3 regions of the Erythrobacter sp. 3-20A1M genome follow, and region 3 is predicted to be linked to each of the others. Evidence: predicted binding sites of a transcription regulator. Region 3 holds the regulator's gene; each other region holds the start of a gene.
What was found. The regulator LexA, encoded in region 3, represses DNA repair genes until DNA is damaged. The targets are predictions, from matches to a motif close to GTTCCNCNCTTGTTCT.
Positions count from the first base shown of each region.

Region 1: F7D01_RS12505 (S24 family peptidase) is a predicted target of LexA. The motif match lies at 5,910-5,925, and genes of this name have one in related genera.
Region 2: F7D01_RS01980 (S24 family peptidase) is a predicted target of LexA. The motif match lies at 3,790-3,805, and genes of this name have one in related genera.

Region 1 covers NZ_CP045200.1:2,551,701-2,561,840, reverse strand. Annotated here, with positions in the region: gene F7D01_RS12530 (cytochrome c/FTR1 family iron permease) at 1-833, opposite strand, end outside; partial or broken gene F7D01_RS12525 (hypothetical protein) at 873-1,115, opposite strand; one part of gene F7D01_RS12520 (IS3 family transposase) at 1,190-2,203, opposite strand; one part of gene F7D01_RS12520 (IS3 family transposase) at 2,206-2,553, opposite strand; gene F7D01_RS12515 (DEAD/DEAH box helicase) at 2,606-4,738, opposite strand; gene F7D01_RS12510 (WYL domain-containing protein) at 4,735-5,592, opposite strand; gene F7D01_RS12505 (S24 family peptidase) at 6,002-6,649, shown strand; gene F7D01_RS15300 (thermonuclease family protein) at 6,657-7,082, shown strand; gene F7D01_RS15295 (DUF5818 domain-containing protein) at 7,073-7,381, shown strand; gene F7D01_RS12500 (hypothetical protein) at 7,381-7,578, shown strand; gene F7D01_RS12495 (hypothetical protein) at 7,612-7,860, opposite strand; gene mobF (MobF family relaxase) at 7,924-10,140, opposite strand, start outside.
Region 2 covers NZ_CP045200.1:393,893-404,032, reverse strand. Annotated here, with positions in the region: gene F7D01_RS02010 (nitroreductase) at 1-283, shown strand, start outside; gene F7D01_RS02005 (hypothetical protein) at 343-789, shown strand; gene cysS (cysteine--tRNA ligase) at 832-2,274, shown strand; gene F7D01_RS01995 (D-2-hydroxyacid dehydrogenase) at 2,287-3,225, shown strand; gene F7D01_RS01990 (hypothetical protein) at 3,229-3,582, opposite strand; gene F7D01_RS01985 (hypothetical protein) at 3,575-3,760, opposite strand; gene F7D01_RS01980 (S24 family peptidase) at 3,871-4,527, shown strand; gene F7D01_RS01975 (cation diffusion facilitator family transporter) at 4,586-5,191, shown strand; gene F7D01_RS01970 (MBL fold metallo-hydrolase) at 5,257-5,901, shown strand; gene rpmF (50S ribosomal protein L32) at 6,067-6,246, shown strand; gene plsX (phosphate acyltransferase PlsX) at 6,284-7,339, shown strand; gene F7D01_RS01955 (beta-ketoacyl-ACP synthase III) at 7,336-8,307, shown strand; gene F7D01_RS01950 (integration host factor subunit alpha) at 8,443-8,742, shown strand; gene F7D01_RS01945 (MerR family transcriptional regulator) at 8,747-9,163, shown strand; gene F7D01_RS01940 (response regulator) at 9,247-9,597, opposite strand; gene F7D01_RS01935 (sensor histidine kinase) at 9,594-10,140, opposite strand, start outside.
Region 3 covers NZ_CP045200.1:2,983,143-2,993,282, forward strand. Annotated here, with positions in the region: gene F7D01_RS14420 (sensor histidine kinase KdpD) at 1-747, shown strand, start outside; gene F7D01_RS14425 (citrate synthase) at 775-2,070, opposite strand; gene gltX (glutamate--tRNA ligase) at 2,092-3,528, opposite strand; gene F7D01_RS14435 (ComEC/Rec2 family competence protein) at 3,557-5,743, shown strand; gene lexA (transcriptional repressor LexA) at 5,787-6,473, opposite strand; gene F7D01_RS14445 (molybdopterin molybdotransferase MoeA) at 6,556-7,743, opposite strand; gene moaC (cyclic pyranopterin monophosphate synthase MoaC) at 7,740-8,213, opposite strand; gene F7D01_RS14455 (hypothetical protein) at 8,221-8,409, opposite strand; gene trpC (indole-3-glycerol phosphate synthase TrpC) at 8,581-9,366, opposite strand; gene trpD (anthranilate phosphoribosyltransferase) at 9,368-10,140, opposite strand, start outside.

The sequences.
Region 1 (10,140 bases), 430 kb from region 3:
CGCGCCTGTCCGATCTGCTCGCCCAGCGCTTCGGGGGTGGTCGTGACCAGAGCCTTGAGGTCGGGAATTCTGGCGCGAATGTCGGCGCTGCTCTGCCACAACGTTTCGCCGCGGCGGACATCGGCCTGTGAAAAGGCGAACGCTCCGGCGCGGAAGGCGAGCGCCCAGCGATCCTCGGCAGAAAGGTCGCGAAAGCTCTGCATCGCGGTGCCGTCGATCCCTTGAGAGATGACCTGCTCGAGTGCCGCGAGGCTGCGCTTGCGCGCGCGGGCGGTGTCGGTGAACGCAACGGGCGGCGTTTCGAGCCCGGCAGCATCGGGTCCCTTGCCGTTGCCGCTCGCGCCATGGCAGGCGGCGCAATTATCGGCGAAGAGAGCAGCACCACGCGCGACGTCCGGCGCCGTCGAAGGCGCGACCGGGACGGGATAAGCCTCGAGCAGAACGCCGGAGATCGTCTGAGAGGTCGCAGCTATCCGCGCCGCTGGAGCTTTCGCGGCGATCTGGTTGCGCAGGACGCGCGCCTCGCGGACCAGCTCGGCCTTCTTCGGCCGGTCGGGCAGTGCACCGATCTCGTCTGCGATTGTGGCCGCGAACTCCTGCATCTCGGCATATTCGCCCTCGCTGGCGATCTTGCCCCCCGACACCGCGCCCTCGTAGTCGACCGCGATGTAATCGAGGAGCTTCCACGTGGTGCCGACCCTTTGCGCGGTTGCCGGATCGAGCGTCTGGGCTGCCGCAGGCGACGCCGTGAGCCCCGAAGCTACGACAGAGAGCAGGATTGCCAGAAACACGCCCAGACGGCGCACCATGAGATTCGATCCGAGACTCGTCATGTGGCGCGCCTACACCCTGAAGTCGCTACAGGGTCAAGGCTATTGCGACGCATTCTTAGAATGGACCTCGACCAATGTGGCGGACGAACCTGACGCTTCGGCGAGATCGCGCAGTGCATGCCTCACGATCTGCCATCCGCCAGACAGACCGAGCGCCGCCATGATCGCGGCGACGATGAGATCGGGCCAGGCCGTGCCGGTCCCGAATACACCCGCGGCAGCGGCAACTACGGCCACGTTGCCGATGGCGTCGTTGCGCGAGCAAATCCAGACTGAACGCCGTGTCCGTCGTCAGAACATTCGGCACAACTCGCGGCGTAGATTAGCGGAGTGCGGACCTCGTCAGGGGGTTGATGTTAGGCGGCGAACTTGCGGTGCTGCAAGCGCCGATGTTCGATGGTCTGTCGCTTGATCCTTTCGCGCAGTTTGATGATTGCCGGAGCCCTGCCGAAGTAGGCGTCGGCAGGCGTCACATTGGCCAGGCTCTCGTGGTATCGCTGGTGATTGTAGTGCTCGACGAAGGCCTCGATGTGAGCTTCGAGGTCGCCGGGCAGGAAGTAGTTTTCCAGCAAGATGCGGTTTTTCAGGGTCTGATGCCAGCGCTCGATCTTGCCCTGGGTCTGCGGGTGTAGCGGGGCACCGCGCACATGGCTCATCTTCTGGGCCTCGATGTATTCCGCCAGTTCGCCGGCGATGTAGCTGGGGCCATTGTCCGACAGCAGCCTTGGCTTGTGCAGCACCGTGGCGCTGTCGCAGCCCGATGCGGCCAGTGCCATGTCCAGCGTGTCGGTCACGTCCTCGGCGCGCATGTTGGTGCACAGCTTCCAGGCGATGATGTAGCGTGAGAAGTCGTCGAGCACGGTCGACAGGTACATCCAGCCCCACCCGATAATCTTGAAGTAGGTGAAGTCGGTCTGCCACATCTCGTTCGGCCGGGTGGTCTTGGTGTGGAACTGATCGGCGGCCTTGATCACCACATAGGCCGGGCTGGTGATCAGGTCATGGGCCTTCAGAAGGCGGTAAACCGTGGCTTCCGACACGAAGTAACGCCTTTCGTCGGTAAAGCGCACCGCCAGCTCCCGTGGGCTCAGCTCGGACTGCTCCAGTGCCAGTTCGATGATCTGATCAAGGATGTCAGGCGGGATCCGGTTCCACACGCGGCTCGGTGCCGATGGCCGATCTTCCAACGCCTCCGGTCCGCCTTCGAGGAACCGGTCGTACCAGCGGTAGAACGTCCGGCGTGCGATCCCCAGCTTGTCGAGGGTGAGCTTCGCCGGCAGATGCGACTGCTCGACGATCCGGATGATCTCGAGCTTCTCGGATGCGGGATATCTCATTCGTCGTCGCCCCCATCCGCGATCATGCTTTTTTTGAGCAGACGGTTTTCGAGCGTCAGGTCGGCCACGCATTCCTTCAAAGCGCGGGCTTCGCGGCGCAGGTCCTGCACCTCGCCGCTGGTCGCGGCACGAGCCGTGTCACCCGCCAGGCGCCGCTTGCCCGCTTCCATGAACTCCTTCGACCAGGTGTAATACAGGCTCTGGGCAATGCCTGCCTTGCGGCATAGTTCAGCAATGCTGTCTTCGCCACGCAGCCCATCGAGCACAATGCGGATCTTGTCTTCGGCCGAAAAATGCCGCCGGGTCTGCCGCCGGATGTCCTTCACCACCCGCTCAGCAGGGGCCTTGGCAGGCGATTTTTTCAAGGAGGATTGGGGCTTCATCTTCGTTCCTTCGTCACTGCGACGAAGCCCCAATCCTCCTTAATTCACAACCTCAAATCTGTGCCATTGGCGCTGACGGGGAACACTGGACGACGGACGGCGTGTCAGCGAATACACACTCCTCAGGGCGAGAGAGGCGCTCGATCATGGCCGTGGCGTAGGTGAACGTGTCTTTGAAGAGACGAGGAGGAGCGAGATCTGCGGCCACCTCCGCCTTCCGGGGGACTGGGGTCGCATAGTCACCGAAAAGGGCGGCGAACTCATCGTCTAGGGACAAGTGGGTCGCAGCCTCCGCAGCCCGCGCGTCCATCTGCACCTCGAATGCGTCGGCGCCGATCCCTGCGGCGACGGCCTCGGCGACCACGGTCTCCTCTCCCTCGGTGTGCCCGGCGCCTAGGAAAACCGCCGGATCCCCGACCCCCTCCTGAGCCGCCACATCCTTGGCGACCAGCTTCTCGAGCACCCACATCTGGCGAACCTTCGGATGGGTGCTCTCCCCGACGAAGTAGGTGATCTGGGGTGGCCGGTCCTGTCCGTATCGGTCGATGCGCCCGTTCCGCTGCTGGAAACGCAGGAGAGACCAAGGCAAGTCGAAGTGGATTAGCCGGTGGCACTGAAAGTGCAGATTGAGTCCCTCGGACGCCATGTCGGAGGCGATCAGGATCCGGACCGGGGACCGCTCCTGCCCGAATGCCTCAATCACCTGCTGGGTCCGGACGTCCGCCTCGACGCTGCCCCCGTCGACCCGGGCCACCTGCTCCTCCGATAGACCCAGATCCACCCGCAGCCGCTCAGAGAGCCAGGAGACGGTGGCAATCCGTTCGGAGAAGATCACAAGTCTGTCTCGTGGGTCTCTTCCGGTCCAGCGCAGGTCGCGCAACAGCTGCAGGAGATCCTGATACTTGCTGAAAGCATCGGTATCGATTGCATCTACCTGGCCTGCCAGAGCCAGTAGCCGGTCCCGGTCCTCCAGAGTGCCGCGGGCAGTCCCATTCTCGATTCCCCGGATGCGCCGCTCAAGGGTTTCACGGCAGGCAGCCGGGCTCGAGAAGATCGCCTTGGCGAGCGTCGTCCGGAACAAGTCGATCGCACGTCCCCGGGACGACTCCTCGTCCAAATCGAGATGCAGGTCCGCGACGGATTGATAAGCGAGCTCCTCCTGGGGGCTGAGCGGGAAAGAACGGCGGAACAGCTCCCGCTTCGGAACCTCGCGGCCGATATCCGCGACCACCTCGGGGGAGGACCGAAACCGACGCACCACCAGATCCTCAATGTCGCTCCGGTGCAGGCGGGACGGGTCGGGGACTCGGGTCGGGTCCAGCATCTCGATCAGGCTGGCGAAGCTCTCCTGGGACCCGTCGTGCGGGGTAGCGGTCAGCAGAAGGAGCGAGTCGGTCCGGCGCGATAGAAGCCGGGCCAGATCGGCTCGTTGGGAGTTTGTCCCCGTCGTATTTTTTCGGACCGCAGCGTTGTGGGCCTCATCAATGATGATCAAGTCCCAGTAGGAGTGCCGGATCGCGTCCCGGATCTGCGCATCCCGCTTCAGTGTGTCGATCGAGACAATCGACCGGTCGAACTGGTCGAAGACGTTGTAGTGGGCCGGAATCCGGTTCCGCATCCGCCGGATCGCCGCGCTGTCGAGCCGGGCAAGCGGGATTGAAAAGCGGGTCCAGAATTCCTTTTGGAACTGGGTCAGCATTGCCCGGGTGGTGACCACGAGTATCCGGTTCGCCCGCCCACGCAGAGCCAATTCGGAAGCGATAAGCCCGGCCTCCAGCGTCTTTCCGAGGCCAACATCATCTGCGATCAGAAGCCGGACGCGATCCTGCGCAAGCGCCCGCTCAACCGGCAGATGTTGGAACGTCAGGTTATCGATCGCCGCTCGGCCAAGTGTGATGGGGCGTCGGGTCGTAGTCGGCGTGTGGCGGAATGCCGCCTCGATATGCAGCTTGATGTCATTGAGCCCCGGGGACGTGTCGGGGACGAGGTGGACCCCGGTCGGATCCAGCACGCGTGCATCCTTCTCAAGGTTCCAGACAAACCGGGCCTCCTTGTCGCGAACCAAACCGGAGAGGCCGCGACAATGTACTTCGCTGTACCCAAGCTTTAGCGTTGAGGTGCCGAGCACCTTCCAAGTCGCTGAGCGCAGCTCGATTACGGCCCCGGGCTGAGGTGTGGAATTCATAGGGAGCCCCCCGTGATTTCGGCCCGATTAAGTAGAATTATCTGCTGATCCTGCGGACGCCGGGCAGCCGGGTCGGTATCGAGCCCGAGCCGCTTGAGCGCGTAATAGAGGAGCGCGCGCTTGACCGGAATCACGGCCTTGCCGCCTTCCATTCCGTAATCGAGCTCGATCACCTTGCGCTGCCCGGCGCTCAGTTCAGGGTGGGGCGCGATGACGAGGTCAATATCACTGAGCCAATCATGATCGCGCGAAGCTGTCCCCTCGCTAGCCTTGCTCGCCCGCGTTTCACCGATGCGGGACAGGACGAAGTCCTTGAACTGCCCGCTACGGACGCAATGCGCTCGGGCGTGCCACCTGAACCCGTCGAAGACCAAGGCATGCGGCGCGATCCAGCGCCAAGACGGCTCCGGCGAGGACATCGACTGGTAGAGGACTTCGAGTGCTTCCTTGCGCTTCATCGCGGTCACAACCGCTCGGAGAATGGGGGCAGACACACCGCGGGCAGGTGTTGGCGCGCAAGCAAACCCCGGAACGCTGCCGATCCAGGCATCGTCGGGAGTAATGATCCCGTCAGCGATCGACCGGATTTGAGTGAGATACCGCTCGGCGTCAGGCTTATGGAAGATTGGCTTGAAGGAAGAGCTTCGCACATAGGTCCGTGCGCTTTTGTCGTAGACCATGTTGGTCTCGGCTAGCCCCAGATATCTGTTGAGATCGGCTGACGCCTGATTGATCGAAACCCCGAATGTCTCGACGATGTCGCTTCGGTTTACGTGGCCTTCCCAGAACAACCGGAATTCAATGAATTCCAGCCTGCTCTCGACCCCTCTTCGTAATCTTGATTCGACGTCCATGCCCCGTAGCCCCCACAAAAGCTGGACTGACCAGTTTCTGTATGGGCACACCTACTGGACGGATGTAATTAAAGCAATGCGAATCTAACCCGCCGACACGTCAACACGATCCGAGAGCGTGGACGCAACTCCCTCTGTAGACGCGAGAAAATTAAGGACGCGTTGCGTCGTCTTGCGCCTCGGCCGACGCCCTTCGCGAAGATCCTGAACAAACCGTGGGTCCCCGACTGCCTGCCTACCAAACATGCTGGCCTTCGTACCACTTCGCGCCAAATAGCCCTCAATCTGGTCCAGGAGCTCCATCGCCTTCGACTCGCTTTCCGCTTGTGTTCTTGTTATGTTCTTATTAGGAAGACTTCCTAGAGTCTAGGATCGAAATTCCTAGACGGATGCGATAGGACCCGCAGCGATGGAAGATGCACGCAAAGCCCTGGACGATCTGATCCAGCAACGAGGCTGTAATTACTCCTCAATCTCCCGCCTTCTTGGACGCAACGCGGCCTACATCCAGCAATACATCCGCCGCGGCAGTCCCCGGCAACTGGACGAGCAGGACCGCTCTGTGCTCGCCCGCTTTTTCGGAGTAGACGAGAAGATCCTCGGTGCGCCCGAACGGCGATCCGGCCCGGTCGTCGAACTGGTCCATGTCCCGGTTCTCGATGTCGAAGCCTCGGCGGGGCACGGCGCTTTGGCCGAAATGGAATCCAAATGCGCCCAGTTCGGGTTCGACGAAAAGTGGCTGCGCCGTCTGACCGCAAGCAAGGCGACGAGCCTTTCGATCATCGCCGTGCACGGGGATTCGATGGAGCCAACGCTGCATGACGGCGATGAAGTAATGGTCGATCTCAATGATGGGCAGTCGCGGCTGCGCGACGGGATCTATGTTCTGCGCATGGACGACATGCTCAGCGTCAAGCGGGTCGCAATCGAGCCGCAAGGCAAGCGGGTCTCGGTGCTTAGCGACAATCCGGCCTATCCCAGTTGGCGCGGACTGGAGAAGCGGACGATCAATATTGTCGGCCGCGTGCTTTGGTTCGGCCGCGCGCTCGCTAGGTAGCTCGCCAATGCTTGCCCTCCTCGCTGCCTCGATCGTCGCTGCCGGCCAGACCTTTACCTGCACACCCACGCATGTCTGGGATGGCGACGGACCCATATGGTGTGCCGAAGGCCCCCATGTCCGCATCGCCGGGATCGCCGCGCGCGAAATGGATGGAACATGCCGAACCAACCAGCCCTGCCCCGACGCGTCGGCTATCGAAGCGCGTGACGCTCTCGTCGATCTTCTTGGCGGCCCTCGCGGGACCAGCTCGACAGGGCACGTCGTGGTTCGTGGACCGAGATTGACATGCCGGTCGGAAGGTTCGGCCGGCGGCAACCGGACGGCTGCCTGGTGCCGACTGCCGAACGGAGCCGATCTCTCCTGCTCGATGATCCAGACACGCACGGTGCTGCGTTGGGATCGCTACTGGAAAGGGCCTGCATGCCGCTAAGCCCGGAGCTCTATCTGACAGGCCGTCTTGTAGAAGGCCCCTTCGGACTTGAACTGCATTCAGGCGGCGGCGTGTGGGAGCTCGACACCGGGCGTGGAGCACGTCGGTTGCTAGGACGCGAAGTGGAAGTCTGCGGACGCCGCGCCGGGTTCAACGAGCTCATCTGCGATCAGATCTGGCCAGCAGGACAACCCCGCCCTCCTCGCTCCAAATTCAATGTAGAACTTCTCTTGGCGTGCAGTGTCGTGGGCTACGGTTTGATCGCGTTCCTCCTCGGCCTTGTTGGACGTCTCGGCTGATGCTGAGCGATTGGGAACTCTGGGCCTGTGCCAACCAGGTTCTGAAATCCCACGGTGAGAATGCACCGCTTCATGTCGCCGAGCAGATCGGCGCGCTCGCGCTGGCGCAGGACGAGGCGGGCATTGCCACCTGGAAAGCCATCGCCAAACGCGTGGCAGAGCTGATGGGAAAGGATCGCCCGACGCGCCTTCAATAAGCCAGTATTACCTCAGCCACATCTCAATGCTGGTCAGCCCATCGGCGAGAGATCGCCCGGAAAGAGAGTGGGCTGAGAGCTCCTGCCGGCATTCCCCTCTCCTTCGAGCTCCAAACCCTGCATGCGTTCGACCAGGTGGCGCGCGAGATCGACACGAGCATTGCGCTGGATTCGCGGGTCGTCAGCACCGAGCCCGACAAGCGTTGCTTCGGACGCAACCGCAAGCGCGACCTCGATGTGCGTAAACAGGATCTCATCGGCGATTCGGGACATGCTCGCCATGAGAACAAAAGAAGAACTAATAGTCAACTGGTGCCATATGGACCTATGCGGATAGACGCTGCGTCAGATCCCGATTTCGAAGGGCTTGGTGATCGAGCGATCGAGCTCGGGCGGCTCGCGGGCCGGTTCTTGCGAACGATCGGGCGCCTTGCCCTTAGCCTGGCCGGTTGCTGCCGCATCGCGCAGCTGATTGACCGTTTCGAGCGCTGAGCGTTTCATTCCCGGATTGCGCTCAACAGCTGCTTCGAGCTTGCCCGCATTGTCGACAAACAGGGTCAGACCATCGCGCAGGCGGGTGATCGTCACGAGAAATGTCTGCTGGTTGGCAAGATTGCGTTCGCGGCTGTCCATGACGGCAATCCCGCGGTCAGAGGTTAGACCCTGCGCCATGTGCGCATTGAGCGCGTAGGCAAGATCAAGACGCTCGAGCATGGGGTCGCGCAGCCCCAGCCGGTGTTCGGCGCCAAGGGAGGTTTTCACCATAACACCCTTCCCATCAACCGCCACGATGCGCGCCTGATCGGCGTTGAGCAGTCCGCGCTTGTGATCCGTCGCCGTCCAGCGGATGCGGTCGCCGTCGTGGATCTCGAGTGGGCGAACCTCAAACAGGCGCAGCGGATCCTGCTCACCCTGCGGTCGCATCTGGCCCGGCCGGAATTCAAAGCGCTTGCCCCGCTCGTTCTGCAGCATCACGCGTTCGCGGGTCGGATCGGTTTCGATCACGTCATAGCGGCCCTTCTGCAGCCCCTGCCCCCTTTGCCGACGATCGACTTCGAGCACCATGCCGGCCGCATAGCTGCGCGAATAGCGCATTTCCTCACGCGTAAGGTTGACGCGCGACAGCACAGTGAGACCCAAGGAACCCGGTCCCAATTCGCCATTGGCCTTGAGCCCGATTTGGACTGCTTCATTCACCTGTCCGCGCAAATTGCGACCCGAGGCATAGATAGCGGTCACCTCCCGCTCTGCAGGCGAAAGCGATAGCCAGGCCGCCGCGGCGTCGACGGCAGCTGTATTTCCCGACGCGACGACATGCGGGCCAAGGTGTCGCAAGGCCTCATCGATATGTCCGCCCTGCGCTGCATATTGAGCATCGCGCAGCGCCTTATCGCGGGCCCGGAGATTGGTGTTCATGGTGGCCGTTTCGACGCCTGCTTGCTGCATGACGTCGAAGGGTTTGCCCGCATCGACAGCGCCCAATTGCTTCCTGTCCCCGATGCTGGCGAAGCGGTCTAGCTGGAGCAGGTTGGCGAGGCGCACGAGCTTTTCCTTGTCGGCATTGCTGACCATCGAGGCTTCGTCGAGCAGCACCGTGGTGCCGCGCAGAGACGCGCGAGCTTCGGCAAGCCTCGCCTGGTCTGCTCCTTCCAGAAGGCCCTGATGTTGGCGTAGAAAGCGCGCGACCGTCATCGAGGGAATGCCGGTGTCACGTTCAAGCATCTGCACGAGCGTGTTCTGGACTGCGAGCCCGAGTACGGACCTACCTTCCTCGCGCAAGATGTCGGCAACGGGTTTGAGGACGGTACTCTTGCCGGCGCCAGCTACGCCTTGAATAGCGACAATTCGGTTATGCGAAGCGAGAAGCAGGCGCCCTGCCCCCTCCTGGCCAGGGTTCAAGGTCAGGCCATATTTGAGCTGAGAGAGCGCCTGTAGCCGCCCTCCGGCCACATCAGCTTCGACCACCGCAGTCCCATGTCCTCGGCCACATTCGACGGCCGCAATGATGCGCTGCTCGAGCCCGATTGCATCGCGGGTTGTAACAAGATTGCGATCTGCACCCTTGCCTTTTTGCAGGTGGCCCTGGCGAAGTAATTGGTCGACGCGGTGTTCGATATCGTCAAGAGTTGTGGGCAAGGCAAAGCCTAGTGCTGTGCGATATATCTCAGTCCGCGAGAACGCCGCCTCCCGCTCGCCCAAATGCCGGATTGCCGATGCAACCGCATGAACGGCGGCGATCTGTTCAGGCGTCCGGCGCTCCATGTCGCGAGGCACAAGCGGGTCGCCCTGACGTAGCCCCAGACGCTCCGCGAAGGTCGCAGCCAATAGGCGCGCCCGCTGACCGATCGATCGGACCGAATTTCCAATTTCGGAGACGGAGCCAATGTCGGTGGCGGCCCGTGCATTGGCCTGTGCAATGACAAGCCTCGGATCAAAGCCCAACTGTGCCGCTGCCTCGCGCCATTGATTCACGAGAGCCTGGCGGTCCGCCACTGGTCCCTTATCCGCGCGGGTCATCAATGTGGCTGCATCCAATGCGGCCGGACCTTTTGCCTCCATGGT
Region 2 (10,140 bases), 530 kb from region 3:
GTGCTATTTCCCGCGCCTGATGAAGGAGGCGCAGTGGTCCGATGTCGGCATGTGGCTGCAGACGATCATGCTGCTGCTGCGCGGCGAGGGGCTCGACAGCTGCCCGCAGGAATACATGGCCTATTTCGCCCGTCCGATCATGGAGCATCTGGGCGTGGATCGCGAGACGCACATGCTCTTCTGCGGTCTGGCCATCGGCTATCGCGATCCGGACGCAGCGGTGAATTCCTTCGAGCGCTGCCGCGTGCCGCTGGATGAGCATGTGCGGTTCGAGGGGTTTTAGCGCCTGAGCTGGAACCCCTGAAGCACATGCTCGCTTAACCGCGAAAAGGAGGTTCCCCCATGCGCCGTACCGTTCCGATGTTCACTTTTGCGTCCCTGGCGCTGGGTCTGGCGGCGTGTGGATCGCAGGAACGGGGCGATGCGCAACCTTTGGCCCAGCCTACCGAACTTGCCACGCCCGCCGAGGTGACGACGACCAGCTTCGAGTCGAGTGACACCGCCGAGCCTGCACCCACCGCCTCGCCGACTACCGAAGAATACAACGTCGCCAGCAGGGAGCTGAACAACGCGGACGCGAAGCCGGTCGCTGGCTCGTGCCTTGCGGAGATCGGTCGCGAGAAGGCGGAGGCGCTGTCCGGGCAATGCAACCAGATTTCCACCGCGACACGACCGCCGTGCAATATCCAGAATTCGTGCGAACGGATCCGGGCCGAGATCAAGCGCGGCTGTGCGTTCGGCGATGGTGCGGACAATCCGGCGTTCTGCAGCGAGCAGGCGGCGCGCTAGAGCCGCCTTGACCCGCACCGAACGGCGCTCCATCGCACGCGCATGAGCGACCTGCGCCTATTCAACTCGCTGACCCGCCAGATCGAGACGTTCACGCCCGTTCATCCGGGCGAGGCGCGGGTCTATACTTGCGGACCGACGGTCTACAATTATCCGCATATCGGCAATATGCGCGCCTATGTATTTGCCGACGTGCTGGGGCGCACGCTGAGCTGGAAGGGGTACAAGCTCACCCACATCATCAATATCACCGATGTCGGCCACCTGACCGACGATGCCGATGCGGGCGAGGACAAGCTGGAGAAGGCGGCGGCGGCGAATGCGCAGTCGATCTGGGACATTGCGCGCCATTTTACCGAAGCATTCTGGGCCGATGTGAAAGCGCTCAATATCCGGCAGCCCGCGGAATGGTCGGTGGCGACGGACTATATCGGCGAGATGCTCGATTTCGCGCGAAGTATCGCCGACAAGCACTGCTATCAGCTCGATTCCGGTCTTTATTTCGATGTGTCGACGGTGGCGGATTACGGCAAGCTGGCGCGGGCCGTGACGGAGGAGGGAGAAGGACGGATCGACGCGGTCGAGGGCAAGCGCAATGCCGCCGACTTCGCGATCTGGCGCACCACGCCGCCGGGCGAGACGCGGCAGATGGAGTGGGATTCGCCCTGGGGCCGCGGCGCGCCGGGATGGCATCTGGAATGCTCGGTCATGGGCGGCAAGCTGCTCGGCTTCCCGTTCGATATCCATACCGGCGGGATCGACCACCGCGAGATCCATCACCCGAACGAGATCGCGCAGAACCAGGCCTATTGCGGCTGCGGCGGGCTCGATGTGGCCTCACATTCGGGTGCCAACATCTGGATGCACAACAACTTTCTCGTCGACCGGACGGGCAAGATGAGCAAGTCGTCGGGAGAGTTCCTGCGCCTGCAACTGCTGCTCGACAAGGGCTATCACCCACTCGCCTACCGGCTGATGTGCTTGCAGGCGCACTACCGCAGCGAGCTGGAATTCTCCTGGGAAGGACTGGGCGCGGCGCTGACGCGGTTGAAGCGAATGGTGCTGCTGGCGGCCCCATTGCACGGTGCCGACAAGGTCGACGAAATGCACCCGAAGTTCGAACCCGCGCTGTCGAAGTTCGAAGATGCGGTGACGGACGACCTCAATACTCCGATCGCGCTGACCGCTCTCGAGGAAGCGCTCGCGATGAAGAAAGTCGATGCCGGTGCCAAGCGCGCGGCGATCGAGAAAATGGATGCCGTGCTCGGCCTTGGCCTGCTCGACCTTGCGCGCTCCGATCTGCGCATCCGGCCGAAGGATGCGCAACTGAGCGAGGACGAGATCGAGGACGCGCTCACCCGCCGCAAGGCCGCGCGCGCGGAGAAGGACTTCGCCGCCTCCGACGCCATCCGTGACGAGCTGATCGCGAAGGGGGTCGAGGTTATGGACGGTGACCCGCTCGGCTGGGAATGGAAGCTGGGCTGACCAGTAAAGAAAATGACCATCGCCGTCCTGTCCGCGCTCGTGCGCCCGCTGGTGGAGCCGCAGCTCCCCCCTGAGATAGAACCGCGCTGGTTCACCTCGGTCGAGGAAATGCACGCGCTGGCACCAGAGGCGCAGATCGGCTGGTTCGATCATAACGAGCCTGCGATCATGCTGGAGGCGGTGCGGCGCGCGGAGCGACTGGAATGGCTGAGCTCGATCTATGCGGGGCTCGATTTCCTGCCGCTCGACCTGCTGCGGACACGCGGCGTCACCGTCACCAACGGGGCGGGGATCAACGCCGTGACCATCGCCGAATATGTCGTGATGGGGATGCTGGTCCATGCGAAGGGCTATGACGACGTGGTCCGCGCGCGCGACGCGCGCGAATGGCTGTCCGATTCGCCGGGCAAGATGGAGCTGGAAGGCGGGCGGGTCCTGCTGCTCGGCTACGGCGCGATCGGGCGGCTGATCGAACCGCGGCTGCGGGCGTTCGGGATGGAGGTCACGGTCGTCCGGCGCTCCGGCGGCGAAAACGCGCTGGGGCCGGACGAATGGCGCGACCGGCTGGGCGCGTTCGACTGGATCGTCCTCGCCGTGCCCGCGACACCGGAGACCGAGGGCATGATCGGCGCGCCCGAACTCGCCGCGATGAAGGACACCGCCGTCCTGGTGAACATCGCGCGCGGCAGCGTGATCGACCAGCCCGCGCTGATCGACGCGCTGGAGGCAAAGCGGCTGGGCGGGGCGTTTCTCGACGTGATGACGCCCGAGCCGCTGCCCGCCGATCACCCGCTATGGGATGTCGAGCGCGCGCATCTGAGCATGCACCTGTCGGGCCGCGCGCAGACCAGGATGTTTCAACGCGCCGCGACCCGTTTTGTCGAGAACTGCCATCGCTGGGTAAAGGGCGAACCGCTCGAGCCGCGCTTCGACCTGTCGCTTGGGTATTAGCGGCTAGACATCTTCGAGCAGCAGTAGCTCGGCGGTCACGGTCAGGCGCGGCTGGGGCAGCAGCACATGGTCCACCTCTACAACGGTGGCATCGGCGACCAGCTGGCCGGGGATCGTGAACTCGTGTTCGGGCAGGTCGGCGCTGAATTGCTCGCCTGCCGCGATGGCTTCCGCGCCTTCGAAACACAACACCACACGGTGCCGCGCCCCGGCGAAGGTGATGCTGGCCCAAGGGGTTTCTCGATGCGCGCGAACGATCCCGTGACCATCGGCCAGGGCGAGAAGCGCGGCGCGCAGGCGGTCGGCGGGGGTACGACGGGCGCGCGGGCGGCGGGGGAGGGGGCGTTCCTCATGCATGGCGCGCGCTCCGCCAGTCGGTCATGAACCGGTCGATCCGGGACACGGTGCCGCTGCGCGGTTCGCGCCCGTTCCTGAGGTCGAGCACGAAGCGCGGATCGTGCGCGGCGAGGCGACCGAACTTGGTCGCGGGCATGTCGAATTCCCTGAGGAATCGCTCGATACGGCGTATCAGCATGGAAGGATCTCCGAAGGCTGCGAATCTGTGTTCCTGTTCTGTTCTGATTCGTTCCACTCGAAATCCTACTTGTCTAGGATTTTTCCTACTGATAGGGAGGGTGGACGATCATGACGTCCGATCCATCATCCGAACCGCGCGAGCGCCTGCTCGCCTTGGCGCAGGAAAAGCGCGCCAGCCTTGCCGCGCTATCGGAAATGATCGGGCGCAATCCCAGCTATCTGCAGCAGTTCGTGCGCAAGGGCAGTCCCCGCAAGCTGGAGGAAGGCGACCGGCGGCGGCTGGCCGAATTCTTTGGCGTGGCGGAAAGCGAGCTGGGCGGTCGGGAGGAAAATTCCTATGCGGGCGGCGGAAAGGCGGATAAATCCTTCGTCGCCATCCCGCGTTTGGGGATCGCCGCGTCGGCAGGACCAGGCCAATTCGCGCAGGGCGAGAAACCGTTCGACCATTTCGGCTTCTCCGCCCGCTGGCTGCGCGACAATGGCTTCGACCCCAGGATGCTGTCGGTGCTGACGGTGGAAGGCGATTCGATGGAGCCGCTGCTCCGCAAGGGCGACGAAATTCTGGTCGATCGCACCCCGCGCCCGCTGCGCGATGCGATCCATATCGTGCGGATGGACGACAGCTTGCTGGTCAAGCGGGTGGCGCTGGCGGGGCAGGGGCGGATAACTCTGCTGAGCGAGAACCGTGCCTATCCCGCGCTGGAGGTAGATCTGAGCGAGGTCGAGGTGGTCGGCCGTGTGGTCTGGAAAGGCGGGCGGCTATGATCCGCGCCCACTTCCTCCTCGGCCGCGGCGCGCCGCCAGCAATGCAAGGTCCTTACGCATGAGCGATTGCGGATGCGAGCCCCCCGCGCTGGAAACGGCTGCGCAGAAGCATGCGCTGCGTATCGCGCTGGCGCTGAACGCGGTAATGTTCGTCGTCGAACTGGCGAGCGGCCTGCGCGCCGGGTCGACCGGGCTCATCGCCGACGGGCTCGACATGCTTTCGGACGCTGCCGTCTACGCAATCGCGCTGGTGGCGATCGGCGCATCGTCCCGCTTCAAGGCTAATGCGGCATTGGGCAGCGGCATCGCGCTGTTCGCACTTGGCCTAGGGCTGCTGGCGGAGGTGGCGCGGCGCTTCTTTGCGGGGGCCGCGCCAGAGGGGCCCTGGATGATCGCGGTCGCCTCGATTGCGCTGGTGGTGAACGTAATCGTGCTGCGTCTGCTGGCAACGCATCGCCGGGGAGAGGTGCATCTGCGCGCAGCGTGGATATTCACCCGGGCGGACGTGGTGGCGAATGCCGCGGTCATCGCCAGCGGCCTGGCCGTGCTCGCGACCGGAATCGGCTATTTCGACCTGATCGTAGGTGCGGCGATCGGGCTGTATGTCTTGCGCGAAGCGGTCGAGATCGTGTCGGAGGTCCGCCAAGCTCGACGGACCGTCTGAGCTTGCATCGCGGCGGACCTGCGGCCACATCGTTGCCCATGCCCGATAGCCAGACCCAGCCGCCGATGAAGGCCGCGATCATCCCCGTCACCCCGTTGCAGCAGAACTGCTCGCTGATCTGGTGTACGAAGACCATGCGCGGTGCGCTGGTCGATCCCGGCGGTGATCTGGACCGGTTGAAGGCGGGCGTGGAGCGCGCCGGAGTGACGCTCGAGAAGATCCTGATTACGCACGGTCATCTCGACCATTGCGGGCAGGCGGGTGTGCTGGCGAAGGAGCTGGGCCTGCCGATCGAGGGGCCGCAGGAGGCGGACCGGTTCTGGATCGCCCGCCTCGCGGACGATGCGGCGCGCTTCGGCACGCCGGGCGAGCCCTTCGAACCCGACCGCTGGCTCGAAAACGGCGATCAGGTGACCGTGGGCGAACTGACGCTCGATGTGTTCCATTGCCCCGGTCACACGCCGGGCCATGTCGTCTTCGTCCATCGGCCCAGCAGTTTTGCGATCGTGGGCGACGTGCTGTTCCAGGGTAGCATCGGGCGCACCGACTTTCCGATGAGCAATCACCAGGATCTGATCGACGCCATCACGGGCAAGCTGTGGCCGCTGGGCGACGATATCACCTTCATTCCCGGCCATGGCCCGACCAGCACCTTCGGCCGCGAACGGCAGAGCAATCCCTTCGTGGGCGACGCTGCGCTGGCAGGTTAGGGCTCGAACCGGTTGCATTGCGCCGGAATCACGCTATAGGGCGCTGCTTCCCCGCTCGGCTGGGCTTCTAAGGGCGTCCGACCCCATGGGTTGTGCGCGCTCCGGCCTTCGCCTAAGCGGTCCAAGACATAGATTTAGACGTATTTCGCAGGAACAGGTGCCGCCATGGCTGTCCCAAAAAGAAAAGTATCGCCGCATCGTCGCGGCAATCGCCGCTCCCACGATTCGCTGAAGGTCGAGGCCTTCCACGAATGCAGCAATTGCGGCGAGCTCAAGCGCCCGCACAATCTGTGCCCGCATTGCGGCTTCTACAACGGTCGCGAAGTTCTCGCGCCGAGCCTCTGACGATCCGGGGCCCCGGCCCCATAATCAGGAGAGCGCCATGACTTTGCCGCGTATCGCTGTCGACGCGATGGGCGGTGACGAAGGCGTGCGCGTGATGATCGACGGCGCGGCTCTCGCCCGCCGGGATCACGACCGCTTCCAGTTCCTGCTGGTCGGCGACCGCGCGCGCATCGAAGCGGCGCTGGAACATCACCCCAATCTGCGTGCGGCGTCCGAAATCCTGCATTGCGAGGATGTCGTCGGCGGCGACGAGAAGCCGTCCCGCGCACTGCGCCGGGCCAAATCCACCAGCATGGGTCTGGCCGTCAACGCGGTGAAGGAAGGCAAGGCGGGGGCCGCGGTCAGCGCCGGCAATACCGGCGCGCTGATGGCGATGAGCAAGCTGGCGCTGCGCACGATGCCGGGGATCGACCGCCCGGCGCTCGCCGCGCTGCTGCCGACCCTGGCCGAACACGATGCCGTCATGCTGGACCTGGGCGCCAACACGGAAGCCGATGCGCGCAACCTCGTCCAGTTTGCGATCATGGGCGCGGCCTATTCGCGCATCGTCAACGGCTTCACCGCGCCGCGCGTGCGCCTGCTGAACATCGGGACCGAGGAGCAGAAGGGTACGCCGGAACTGCGCGATGCGGCGGCGACCCTGCAGGCTGCAAAGAACCTGCCGCTGACTTTCGACGGCTTCATCGAAAGCGACAAGATCAATCGCGGCGAAGTGGACGTCGTGGTGTCGGACGGGTTTTCGGGCAATATTGCGCTCAAGGCGATCGAGGGTGCGGCGCGCTTCGTGACCGACTTGCTGCGCAACGCCTTCACCAGCTCGCTGCGTTCCAAGATCGGCTTCCTCGTCTCGCGTCCGGCGACCGAGCTGCTGCGCCACCATCTCGACCCGAACAACCACAATGGCGCGGTCTTCCTGGGCCTCAACGGCGTGGTTGTGAAAAGCCATGGCAGCGCCAGCGCGAAGGGCGTGGCGCATGCCGTCGCCGTCGCCGCCCGGCTGCTGGAGGAAGACCTGACCAAACGCGTGGCCGACGATCTCGCCCAGCTCAACCGGAGCGGCTGGGCGCATGGCGGCGAAGCGGAGGCGAAATGATCCGTTCCGTTATCCGGGGCTCCGGCTCCGCCCTGCCGGCGCGCTGCGTCAGCAATGCCGAGCTGGCCGAGCGCGTCGATACTACCGACGAATGGATCGTGGAGCGCACGGGCATCCGCCAGCGCTATCTCGCGGGCGAGGGGGAGACCACCGCCAGCCTCGCGACCGACGCGGCTCGTGCCGCGCTGGACGATGCGGGCTTCGACGCGGATTCGATCGGGCTGATCATCCTGGCGACTTCTACCCCCGACAATACCTTTCCTGCCTCGGCGACGAAGGTGCAGGCCGCGCTGGGCACGCCCGGCGGCATCGCCTTCGACGTGCAGGCGGTATGCTCCGGCTTCCTTTACGCGCTCACCACCGCCGATGCGATGCTGCGCACAGGAATGGCGAAGCGCGCGCTGGTGATCGGCGCGGAAACCTTCAGCCGCATCCTCGACTGGGAAGACCGCACCACCTGCGTGCTGTTCGGCGACGGCGCGGGTGCGCTGGTGCTGGAAGCCGAGGAGGTCGGGGACGAGGCGGGCGCACCGGGCATCATCGCCTCGGCGCTCCATGCCGACGGGGCGCAGCACGATCTCCTCTATGTCGATGGCGGTCCCTCGACGACGCAGACCGTCGGCCATCTGCGGATGAAGGGGCGCGAGGTATTCCGCCACGCGGTCGTCAATCTCGCCCAGGTGCTGGGCGAGGTGCTGGACGGTGCGGGGCTGACGGCGGAGGAAATCGACTGGGTCGTGCCGCATCAGGCGAATGCCCGCATCCTGGACGCCACGGCGCGCAAGCTGGGCCTGCCGCCGGAGAAGGTGATCGTCACCGTGGACCAGCACGCTAACACCTCGGCCGCGTCGGTGCCGCTGGCGTTCGATCACGGCGTGCGTTCGGGCAAGATCGCCCGCGGCGATCTCGTGATGTTCGAGGCGATGGGCGGCGGCTTCACTTGGGGTGCCAGCCTCGCGCGGTACTGATCCGGCAGGGGTTGGCGAAGCTGTGTCATTAGGGGATTGCCCCGAGGTACGGTTTGCGGTCTAGGGTCTAATTGTTTAATCTATGTTGGATTTTACCGCGGGTCCGCACCGAAAGAGCAGGAGATTTGACCGAATATGTCCCGTTCCCAAGGCACGTTGACCCGCGCCGATCTGGCCGAGACCATCAACCGCAAGATGGGCTTTAGCCGCGCGGAGTCGCTGAACCTGGTCGAATCGATCCTCGCCCACATGTGCGAAGCCATGAAAAGCGGCGAGAATGTGAAAATATCCGGCTTCGGCACCTTCGTGCTGCGCGACAAGCGCGAGCGCATCGGTCGCAATCCCAAGACGGGCAAGGAAGTGCCGATCACCCCGCGCCGGGTGATGACGTTCCGCGCCAGCCAGATCCTGCGGGATCGCATCTCGGGGCTCTAAGGCGGTGGCGGCGCGGTTCGAGGACGGCAAGGACGAAGGGGCGCTGCGCACCATCGGCGAAGTCAGTGCCGCGCTGAACATCCGCCCGCATGTCCTGCGATATTGGGAAGAACAGTTTCCCATGCTCCAGCCGCTCAAGCGCAGCGGCAACCGGCGGTATTATCGAACCTCCGACGTCGCACTGGTCGAAGCGATCGACCGGCTGGTCAATGTCGAGGGCTACACCATCAAGGGTGCGCGCCAGGCCATTGCGGATGGCCGCTCCGATGTCGCGGGTAGGACCGAAAGCGCGCCGCAAACAGACACGGCAGAGGCTGCGCCGGACCAAGGGCGCGACGCGAAAAACGCCACGATCGCTAGCGACTTGCTGTCGGAACTGACGGATATCCGCGACGGTCTAGCGAAAGCACTGAACGCATAGAACGGCCTTCCCGGTTTTTTTGCGGATGCGGAAGCTGGCCGGGCTTTGCCACCTTCTCGATGCCGGTGCTATCGCGTCGGAAGCTACAAAACCCCTGTCGTGGCCTGCATGATCGTCGCCAGATTATACGGCTTGCCGACCGTGGGTACTTTCGCGAACCGGTCGGGGTGGGTGACGTTGCCGTAACCGGTGGCGAAGATGAACGGACAACCTTTTTCCGTCAGGACATCGGCCAGCGGATAGCTGAGGTCGCCGTTCAGATTCACGTCGATGATTGCGAGGTCGTAATCCGTTTCGGCGAGCGCCCGCTCCGCATCGGCGCGTGATGCGACGAGCGTGGTTTGCGCGCCTTCATCCGAAATCATGTCGTCGAGCGCGAACCCGATGATGACCTCGTCTTCCACCAATAGCACGCGCTTTCCCGCCAGATTCATGCCGCTTCCAGCTCCGCCCGCATCGAGAAGCGCAACCCATCCGGCTCGTAAGCGACCTCGGCCGAACCGGTGGCACGATCGGAGACGCCGCGCGAGATAAGCCGCGTGCCGAAACCCGGCCTTTCGGGGGGCGTTACGGCGGGCCCGCCCTGTTCCTTCCATTCGAACACCAAGGCCTTCGCTCCGTTCTCGACGACGTGCCACCGTATCGCGATGGAGCCGCTTTCATTGGATAGAGCACCGTATTTCATGGCGTTGGTACACAATTCGTGGATGATCATCGCAAGGGAAACGGCCGTTTGCGGGGGCAATCGCACCAGATCGCCCGAGAAATCGATCCGTGCCAGCGCATCTCTCGCCGTGGTCTCGGCGGACTGCCGCACGACATCTGCAACCTCGGCCGCACCCCAGAACCCCTCGGTCAAGAGATTGTGTGCCGTCGCCAACGTCCGCAACCGGGCCTCGAACACCGCGCGCCCACGCTCCGTTTCGGCGGTGCGAAAGGATTGCATGGCGAGCCCCTGCACGATCGCCAGCGTGTTC
Region 3 (10,140 bases):
CTCCTGCTGGTTGCCGATCGGGCATGGGTAGAGCGGCAGGAACGGCGAATGGACAGGCGATCGATCGACGAGCGGGCGATAGCGCGCGACCTTGCGCCGGTGCTCCGACAGCCGATTTCCCGCATCATCGCCAATGCGGAGACCATCCGGTCCCGTCTGGCGGGGCCGCTACGCGACGAGTACGCCGATTATGCGACGGATATAGCGGCGGCGGGACAGCACCTGCTTTCGCTGGTCGACGATCTCGCGGATCTGGAGGTGGTCGAATCCGCAGATTTCGAAACCGCGCCCGACCGTATCGAACTATCGGACGTGGTGCGCCGCGCGGCGGGTATTCTAGGCGCTCGTGCGCAGGAGCGGGCGATCTTTCTGCGGGTGCCGCCAGCCGAGAAGAGCCAGTATGCCGTCGGTGAATTTCGCCGGGTGCTTCAGGTACTCCTGAACGTAGTCGGCAACGCGATCAAATACTCCCCCGAGGGGGCAACGGTCGATATCGGGCTCGGTGCGAAGGGCGATACCGCCTACGTCGCCGTTCGCGACAGCGGACCGGGTCTGGATGCCGACCAGCAGGCGCGCGTTTTCCGAAAGTTCGAACGTCTTGGCCGCAGCGGAGACGGCGGCTCAGGGCTGGGCTTGTACATCTCGCGCAAGCTTGCGCAGGCGATGGGCGGTACCCTGCAAGTGGCAAGCGAGCCCGGGAAAGGCGCGATCTTCACACTGACGTTGACCGCCGCCCCGCCAGAGTAACCGACAGGGGCGGCGGCAAGTGCTCGATCAGTCGCCGCTGCGCTGATCCACCGGCACGTATTTACGCTGCGTCGGACCGGTATAGAGCTGACGGGGGCGACCGATGACCTGGCCTGGATCGGAGATCATTTCGTTCCACTGTGCGACCCAGCCAACGGTACGGGCGAGGGCGAACAGCGCCGTGAACATGGTGGTCGGGAAACCGATCGCCGACAAGATGATCCCGGAATAGAAGTCCACGTTCGGGAACAGCTTCTTTTCGCGGAAATAGTCGTCGTTCAGCGCGATTTCCTCGAGCTGCAATGCGGTTTCGAAAACCGGATCGTCGACCTTCAGCGCGTCGAAAACCTCGCGGACGGTCTTCTGCATCACCGTCGCGCGCGGATCGTAGTTCTTGTAGACCCGGTGGCCGAAGCCCATCAAGCGGAACGGATCGTTCTTGTCCTTGGCCCGCTCGATATAATGCGGGATTTTGTCGGGCGTGCCGATCTCGTGCAGCATATTGAGCGCTGCCTCGTTCGCACCGCCATGCGCCGGACCCCACAGGCAGGCGATCCCCGCGGCGATACAGGCGAACGGATTGGCTCCCGAAGAGCCCGCGAGCCGGACGGTAGAGGTCGAGGCGTTCTGTTCATGGTCGGCGTGGAGGATGAATATCCGGTCCATCGCCTTTTCCACCGCCGGGTGCAGCTCGTATTCCTCCGCCGGCACGCCGAAGGTCATGCGCATGAAATTGCCGGTATAGGACAAATCGTTCTGGGGCTGCATGAACGGCTGCCCGATCGAATACTTGTATGCCCAGGCAGCGATCGTCGGCATCTTCGCGATCAGGCGATGCGAGCTTATCTTGCGATGCTCCGGGTCGGAGATATCGGTGCTGTCGTGATAGAACGCCGACAGCGCACCCACCACGCCGCACATGATCGCCATCGGGTGCGCATCGCGCCGGAAACCCTGATAGAACTGGCGCAGCTGATCGTGCAGCATCGTATGGCGCGTGATGGTGTAGGTGAAATCGTCCAGCTCGTCCTGCACCGGCAGCTCGCCATTCAGCAGGAGATATGCCGTTTCCATGAAGCTGGATTCTTCGGCCAGTTCGCCGATCGGATAGCCGCGATGAAGAAGCACACCCTCTTCACCATCGATGAAGGTCAGCGCGCTCTCGCACGCCGCGGTGGACTTGTAGCCCGGGTCGAAGGTGAAACAGCCGGTGGAGCCATACAACTTGCGGATATCGACCACGTCGGGGCCGCAAGACCCCTTCAGAACGGGAAAGTCATGATTTTCGCCTGCCAGTTCCAGTGTTGCGGTCTTGTCCGCCATATTGGGCCTCCTTAGTCTGGTTTATTCGCTCAACGCTCGGGCCTGTGCGTCGATCCGGGCAAGGGATTCTTCCTTGCCGAGCAGAACGAGCACATCGAAAATTCCGGGCGAAACGGTCGTGCCGGTGAGAGCGGCGCGCATGGGTTGCGCCAACTTGCCCAGGCCGATTTCCAGCCGTTCAGCAAGCGATTTGGTCGTGGCCTCCAGCGCCTCGGATGTCCAGTCGTTTTCCGCTGCCAGGGCCTGCGACACCTCGCTCAGGCGGGCGCGCGCTTCGGCGTCGAGCAACCCTTCCGCCTTCTCGGTCATTTCGAGCGGTCGGGAGGTGAAAAGGAACGCGGCCGAGGCGGCCAGTTCGTTCACGTCCTTCGCTCGCGGTTTGAGGAAAGGCATCGCCTGCCGAAGCAGCTCCGCATCGGCTTCCGTTCCGATCCGTTTGGCCACCAGTTTCGCGAGGCGGGCATCGTCCGCCTCGCGGATATAGTGCCCGTTGAGGTTCTGGAGTTTCTTGAGATCGAAGCGGGAGGGGCTCCGGCCAACGCCCTCGAGCGTGAACAGCTCGATCGCTTCCTGCCGCGTGATCTCCTCGCGATCGCCGTGGCCCCAACCGAGCCGCAGGAGGTAGTTGAACAAAGCTTCGGGCAGCACGCCCAGCTCGTCGCGGTACGCCTCGACCCCGACGGCCCCGTGCCGCTTCGACAGCTTGGCACCGTCGCTGCCATGGATCAGGGGTACATGCGCATAGACCGGCTCGCGCCAGTCCTCTCCCATCTCCTGCATGGCGCGGATGATCGGCAGCTGGCGGAACGCGTTGTTCAGGTGATCGTCGCCGCGGATGATGTGCGTGCAGCCCATATCGGCGTCGTCGACGACCACGGCCAGCATATAGGTCGGCGTGCCGTCGCCGCGCAGGATGATGTAGTCGTCGATCTCGCTGTTGGCGACGCGGACCGTGCCCTGCACCGCGTCCTCGATCACCGTCTCTCCGTCGACCGGCGTCTTGATGCGGATGGTGTAGGGCATGCCGTCTTGCTCGGGGCCCGGCTCACGGTCCCGCCAGCGCCCGTCATAGCGCAAGGGCTGCTTGTTGGCGCGCTGCTCGGCGCGCATCGCCTCCAGCTCCTCGGGCGTCGCGAAGCATTTATAGGCGTGCCCTGCAGCGAGAAGCTGGTTCGCCACCTGCGCATGGCGCTCGGCGCGCTCCGACTGAAACACCGGCGCTTCGTCGTAATCGAGCCCGAGCCACTCCAGCCCGTCGAGGATCTTCTCGATCGCGTCCGGGGTGGATCGGGCGCGGTCGGTATCCTCGATCCGCAACAACGCCTTGCCGCCATGATGGCGGGCGAACAGCCAGTTGAACAGCGCGGTACGGGCACCGCCCAGATGCAGATAGCCGGTCGGTGAGGGGGCGAACCGCGTCACCACCGGGCTCGCTGAGGCGCTGCTGTCGCTTGCCATGGGGCGAGCCTTCCTTTCAAATCACGTAATGGCCAGCAGCAACGTACCGAATGTGCCGATGGGGGCGGGCCCCGGCCCGGGGGATGCTGCAGCGCAGCACGTGCCTTGGCATTCGCGCGTGCACTTGTCCAGCATCGCCACGAGACTCGATTCGGCCCTGGGCAATGCTGGTTTCGATCGTGCACCGTGGCTGGCCGTCGTTCTGGCCGGTGGGATCGCGAGCTGGTTTGCGCTTCACAGCCGGTGGGAATGGGGCGCGGCCATTGCAGCGGCTCTGCTGCTGGCGCTGTGGGGGTGGGCGATTTCGCGTAACGAAACGCGCGAGTATCTCGGACGGGCGGTAATGATCGCCGCGCTGGTCTTTGCATTCGGTATCGGCCTGGTCTGGGCGCGTTCCGCGACGGTGGGCGCCGAGCCTCTCGCCTACCCGCGGGTGGTGACCTTACAGGGCAGGGTGCTGGAACGTGAAGACCAGCCTGCCCGCGATCGAAGCCGTCTTACCCTGGCATATCGCGACGCTCAGGACGGTCACGCTCGCAAGGTCCGGGTGAACGTGCCGCTGCTCGCCGACAATGCGCCGCCGGACGAGGGAGATATCGTTCGCCTTCGCTCGCGCCTCATGCCGCCTGCCCCACCGCTCGTGCCCGGAGCCTACGATTTCGCGCGAACGGCCTGGTTCGAAGGGCTTGCTGCGACGGGCTCGGCGATAGGGGAGATCGAGACCTTATCGGTGGGCCAAATCGAGGCCGATCCGTTCAGCCGCGCGCAGCGGCATCTTTCGCAGCATGTGAGGGGGCAGTTGGGCGGATCGGAAGGAGCGATCGCAGCGGCCTTCGCGAGCGGTGATCGCGGAGCGATCGCCGAGCGGGACGAGAGCGCCATGCGCGATGCCGGGTTGACGCACCTGCTCTCGATCAGCGGTCTGCATGTGAGCGCGGTGATAGCTGCTGCCTATTTCCTCGCATTGCGCATCTTGGCCTTGTGGCCGTGGCTCGTCTTGCGCGTGCGTCTCCCTGTGATGGCTGCCGCCGTGGGTGCCTTGGCCGGGATCGGTTACACCCTGCTGACCGGGGCCGAGGTGCCCACGGTGCGCAGCTGCGTCGGAGCAGTGCTGGTACTACTGGCGCTGGCGCTGGGGCGCGAACCGCTGAGCCTGCGCATGGTCGCGGTCGCCGCGAGTGTGGTCATGTTGGCATGGCCGGAGGCGCTGGTCGGGCCGAGTTTCCAGATGAGCTTCTCGGCCGTCATCGCGATCGTGGGGCTTCACAATGCAGGGCCGGTCCGGCGCTTCCTCGCACCGCGCGACGAGGGCATGGCGAGGCGGTTCCTGCGGCACCTCGCCATGCTGCTGCTGACGGGTTTCGTCATCGAGATCGCGCTGATGCCGATCGTGCTGTTCCATTTCCATCGGGCCGGACTTTACGGGGCGTTCGCCAATGTTCTCGCCATACCGCTGACCACTTTCGTCAGCATGCCCTTGATCGCGCTCGCGCTCGCGCTGGACATCGTGGGCCTGGGCGGGCCGGCGTGGTGGCTAGCGGGCTGGTCGCTCGACCTGCTGCTGGCGATCGCGCATTTTGCCGCTTCGCAGCCGGGTGCGGTCAAGCTTGCCCCGCAAATGAGCGGTCTCACGATCGCGCTGTTCGTGCTGGGCGGCTTGTGGCTCGCCTTGTGGAGCGGTCGCGGCAGATTGCTTGGCCTCCTGCCCGTGACCCTGGCGCTCGGTCTTCTTGTGATGACGCCTGCGCCCGATATCCTGATCGGGCGGGATGGCCGCAATGTGGGCATCGCGGACGAGGAGGGCAGGCTCGTCATGCTGCGCGAGGGGCGCTCCGGCTATGCGCGGGACACGATTGTGGAACTCGGCGGCAGGGGAGCGGAGACGGTCGGCATCGACCATTCGGCCCTGGCGCGATGCAGCCGCGATTTCTGCACCGTCGAGCTCGACCGAGGGGACCGGCACTGGAGCATCCTCATGGCGCGCAGTCGCGATCTGGTGTCCGAAAGAGCGCTGGCCGCCGCATGCGAGAGAGCCGATATCGTCGTGGCCGACCGCTACCTGCCCTATACCTGCCGCCCCCGCTGGTTACTGGCCGATCAGCGCTTTCTCAGCCGTAGCGGGGGTCTGGCGCTCTATCTCGACGACCGCCGCGTGGCTACGGTGGCCGACGGGCAGGGCGAACATGGCTGGTGGCGCGCGCCGCGAGACAACTGATCCCGAGCGCGTACCGCGTAGACGCACGCTCGACCGGAAACCCTCAGTGATAGCGCCGCAGGAGCCCCGCGAGCCGACCCTGGACCTGCACCTGAGCCGAATCGTAGACCTGCGATTGATATGCGGAATTCGCGGGATCGAGACGAATGCGACCGCTGTCCTTGTGGAGATACTTCAGCGTCGCTTCCTCGTTGTCGACCAGTGCAACCACGATCTCTCCATCGCGGGCCGTGTCGGTCCGGCGGATCAACGCGTAATCCCCGTCGAAAATACCCGCCTCGATCATCGAATCGCCCGATACCTCAAGCGCGTAGTGATCGCCGGGGCCGAGCAGCGCCGCCGGGACCGGCAGGCTCTGGTAATCTTCCAGTGCCTCGATCGGCGCACCTGCCGCGATGCGCCCGTGCAGCGGAATCTCGATGACGTCGTTAGCAGGTTCGGGTGCCTTGGCGGAAGCGGCCTTCGCCGAAGTGACCACATCGTTCGCCGCCTGCGGGGTACCACCGCCCACGGCATCCTCGGGCTGCTTGAGAATTTCCAGCGCCCGCGCGCGATTGGGCAGGCGGCGGATGAAGCCGCGCTCCTCCAAGGCGGAGATCAGGCGATGCACGCCCGACTTGCTCTTGAGGTCAAGGGCTTCCTTCATCTCCTCGAACGACGGGGAAATCCCGGTCTTCTCCAGCCGCTGCTGGATGAAACGGATCAGCTCGTGCTGCTTGGCGGTGAGCATGGACAGGCTCCTGCATCGTTGTTCCAATCATCCGCCTACCGGCGAACGAATGTGGAACAATTAGGAAACAGATGGAGCGCCGTCAAGCAAAAGCGCCATTTCCGATCCAATAGGCGGGCACCACCGATCCGGCGCGCACACGTTCGCCGTCGATCGGGCGGTCGATCAGTGCGTCGGCGTCGGCCAGTGCCTCCAGCGCGCTGCTATCCTGTTGACCGAGCGGAAGAAGCGCCTCGCCATCCCATCGTGCCCGGAGGAACTCGCGCCGCGGGCCGCCACCGGCGAGTTCTTCCGCGAGGGGCAGCAATAGCGGCTTGGCAACCGGATGCGCCGCACCGGCCAGCTTGCGCAAGGCTGGCAACATGAAGTGGAGGCCGGTGACGAAGCTGGAGACGGGGTTGCCTGGCAGGCCGAGCACCAGCTGACGATCGCGCTGCGCCACCATCAGGGGCTTTCCCGGCTTCATAGCGACGCGCCAGAAGGCGATCTGCGCCCCGGCTCGCTCCAGCGCGGGGCGCACCAGGTCGTGGTCGCCCACCGAGGCACCGCCCGAAACCACCAGCAGGTCGGCATCGGAATGGCTTTCGAAAGCTTCGACCAAAGCATCGATGCGGTCGGGGATCGGATCCTCGACCGCGACCGAGCAGGGAACGTGCGATGCCATGGCGCGCAGCATGGCGGCATTGCTGGCAGGTATCTGGTGCTCTGTGCATTGCGAGGGGTTGCGCGCCAGTTCGTCGCCGCCTTCGAGCAGCGCGATCCTCGGCTTCATTCCGACTTCCAGCGCCGCGTGACCGCCGGAGCGTGCGAGGGCGATCGCGGCGGCACCGATGCGCGACCCGGCGTGCAGCAGCGTGTCGCCTTCAGTGAAGTCGAACCCGCGCCGGCGGATATGGCGCGCATCGGGTCGGTCGTTGGCCGACAGGGCATCGCCGTCGCGGGTTGCGTCTTCCTGCAACAGCACGGCATTGGCACTGCGCGGCATGATCGCGCCGGTCGATATTCGTATGGCCTGGTTCCCGGTTAGCGAGCCGTCGAACGGCGCGCCGCACCGGCTTTCGCCGACGATCCGCCATGGACCGTTTCCGGCGACGGCGTAGCCATCCATGGCAGATAGGTCCGCGGAAGGTTGAGTCCGGCGCGCGGCCAGCGGTTTCGCCAGATAGCGCCCCAGCGCGTCATCGACGCCGAGCGTTTCCGTCCCGAGCGGCTTCACCAGCTCGAGCAGGCGGGACTGCGCTTCTTCCAATGGGATCGGCGGAGTGTTCATTCCGGCGCGCGCCACTCGCCCGACTTTCCCCCGCTCTTCGAGAGCAGGCGTACGCCCTCTATCACCATTGCCTTGTCGATCGCCTTGGCCATGTCGTAGATCGTCAGCAGCGCGACGGAAACCGCGGTCATCGCCTCCATCTCCACGCCGGTCTTGCCCGTCAGCGAGGCGGTCGCGTCCACCCGGATCGCATCGTCCTCGAACGCGAACGCCACGCTCACCGCGTCGAGCGCGAGCGGATGGCATAGCGGGATCAGCTCACCGGTCCGCTTCGCCGCCATGATCCCGGCAATCCGGGCGGCGGCGAGAACGTCGCCCTTGGGCGCATCGCCGTTGCGAACGGCCGCCAGCGCTTCGGGGGACATGCGGATGCGACCGGTGGCGACCGCGACCCGCGCGGTGGCGGACTTGCCACCGACATCGACCATACGCGCGTGGCCATGCTCGTCGAGATGGGTGAGTTCGGCCATCGGCCTCCTAACGCCTCCGCCTGTTCGACCAGATGGCGATTGCCAGACCGGCCAGCAGCAGGACCGCGCCCCACATTGTCCACTGGCGATCGTAGGCCATGAAGCTGCCAAGAAAGGCGATGCCCTGACCCTGAAGGATCCACACCGTCCCCATGGCCATCATCAGCAGGCCGACGAGCGTACCGAGTAACTTCATAGTGTCTCTCCGGATCCGGCAAGTCCTACAGGATGGAACACTTGGAACACAGTCCTGGGCTCGGAAAATCTTCCGCAGGATGTGCAATTCGGACGCGGTGCGGACAGGATCGAACGGGCGGTCATGACGGCGATCTAGCCCCATGAGGCCACAGTAGGACAGCTTGCGCGCTCAGCCATGCAGCAATGTGCGCGTAGCCGCCTCTACATCGTCCTGCCGCATCAGGCTTTCCCCGACCAGGAAGCATCGTACCCCGGCATCGGCCAAGCGCTGGCAATCGGCGTGGGTGGTTATCCCGCTCTCCCCGACGATCAGGGCACCTTCGGGTGCCAGGGCGGCGAGGCGTTCGGTAACCGCAAGATCGGTCTCGAAGGTGCGAAGGTCTCGGTTGTTGATCCCGATCAGGCGACTTTTCAGCAGCTGCGCGCGGGCTAGTTCATCTTCGTCGTGAACCTCGACCAGCACGTCCATTCCCAGTTCGGTGGCCGCAGTCTCGATCTCGGTCATCTGCCCGTCGGACAGGGCCGCGACGATGATCAGGATCGCGTCGGCCCCCATTGCACGGGCCTCCATGCATTGCCACGGATCGACCATGAAATCCTTGCGCAGCACGGGCAGGTCGCAAGCCGCGCGAGCCTCGACGAGAAAATCCGCGTGGCCCTGGAAATAAGGTTCGTCGGTCAATACGGAAAGGCACGCCGCGCCTGCAGCCGCGTAGGCGCGGGCATGATCGGCGGGGCGAAAGTCCGGTCGGATCAGACCTTTAGAGGGCGAAGCTTTCTTGATTTCCGCGATGAGGCCGAAGCCGGTCGTGGACTTTTCCCGCAGCGCTAGTTCGAACCCGCGCGGTGCTGACTGCACGGCGATCTTTTCGCGCAGCTGGTCGGGCGAAGTTTCACCCTTCCGCCGTGCGACTTCGTCACGCTTTGCGTCGCATATCTCGATCAGTTTGTTCATCTCAGGCCGCCATCGCGATCCAGCGGTCGAGCAGCGCCTCGGCGTCGCCGCTGTCGAGCGCCTCAGCAGCGCGGGTCGCGCCTGCGCGCCAGTCCGACGTTGCCCCGGCGACGAGCAGCGCACCGGCGGCGTTCAAGCAGACCGCGTCGCGATAGGGGCCGGGCGCGCCTGCCAGCAGAGACTTCAACGCCTTCGCGTTGTGGACCGCATCGCCGCCGCGGATCGCCTCGATCGGGGCATGGGGCAGATCGGCCTGCGCGGCATCGACGCGGCTCATCTCGTAATCGTTGCCACGCACGATCGCCACCTCGTTGCCGCCCGCCAGGCTCAGTTCGTCGAGCCCCTCGTCGCCGCTGACGATCATGGTCCAGTCGCTGCCGAGCCGTGCCTTGGCCCCGGCATAGATCGGAACATAGGCGGGCCGGGCGATGCCGATCAGCTGGCGCGTGACGCGCGCGGGGTTCGACAGCGGCCCCATCAGGTTGAATATCGTGCGCCGGCCGAGCCGCTGCCGGATGGGCTGGATGCGCGCCATCGCCGGGTGGTGGTTCTTCGCGAAGAGGAAGCAGATGCCGATCTCGGCCAGGGTCTTTTCGGCGGTGCGTCCGGCCGCCTCCATGTCGAGGCCAAGCGCCTCCAGCGTATCCGCCGCACCCGACTTGCTGCTCGCCGCGCGATTGCCGTGCTTGGCCACCGGCACGCCGCAGGCCGCGACGACCAGGCTGACCGCGGTTGAGACGTTAAGCGTGTGGTGTCCGTCGCCGCCGGTCCCGC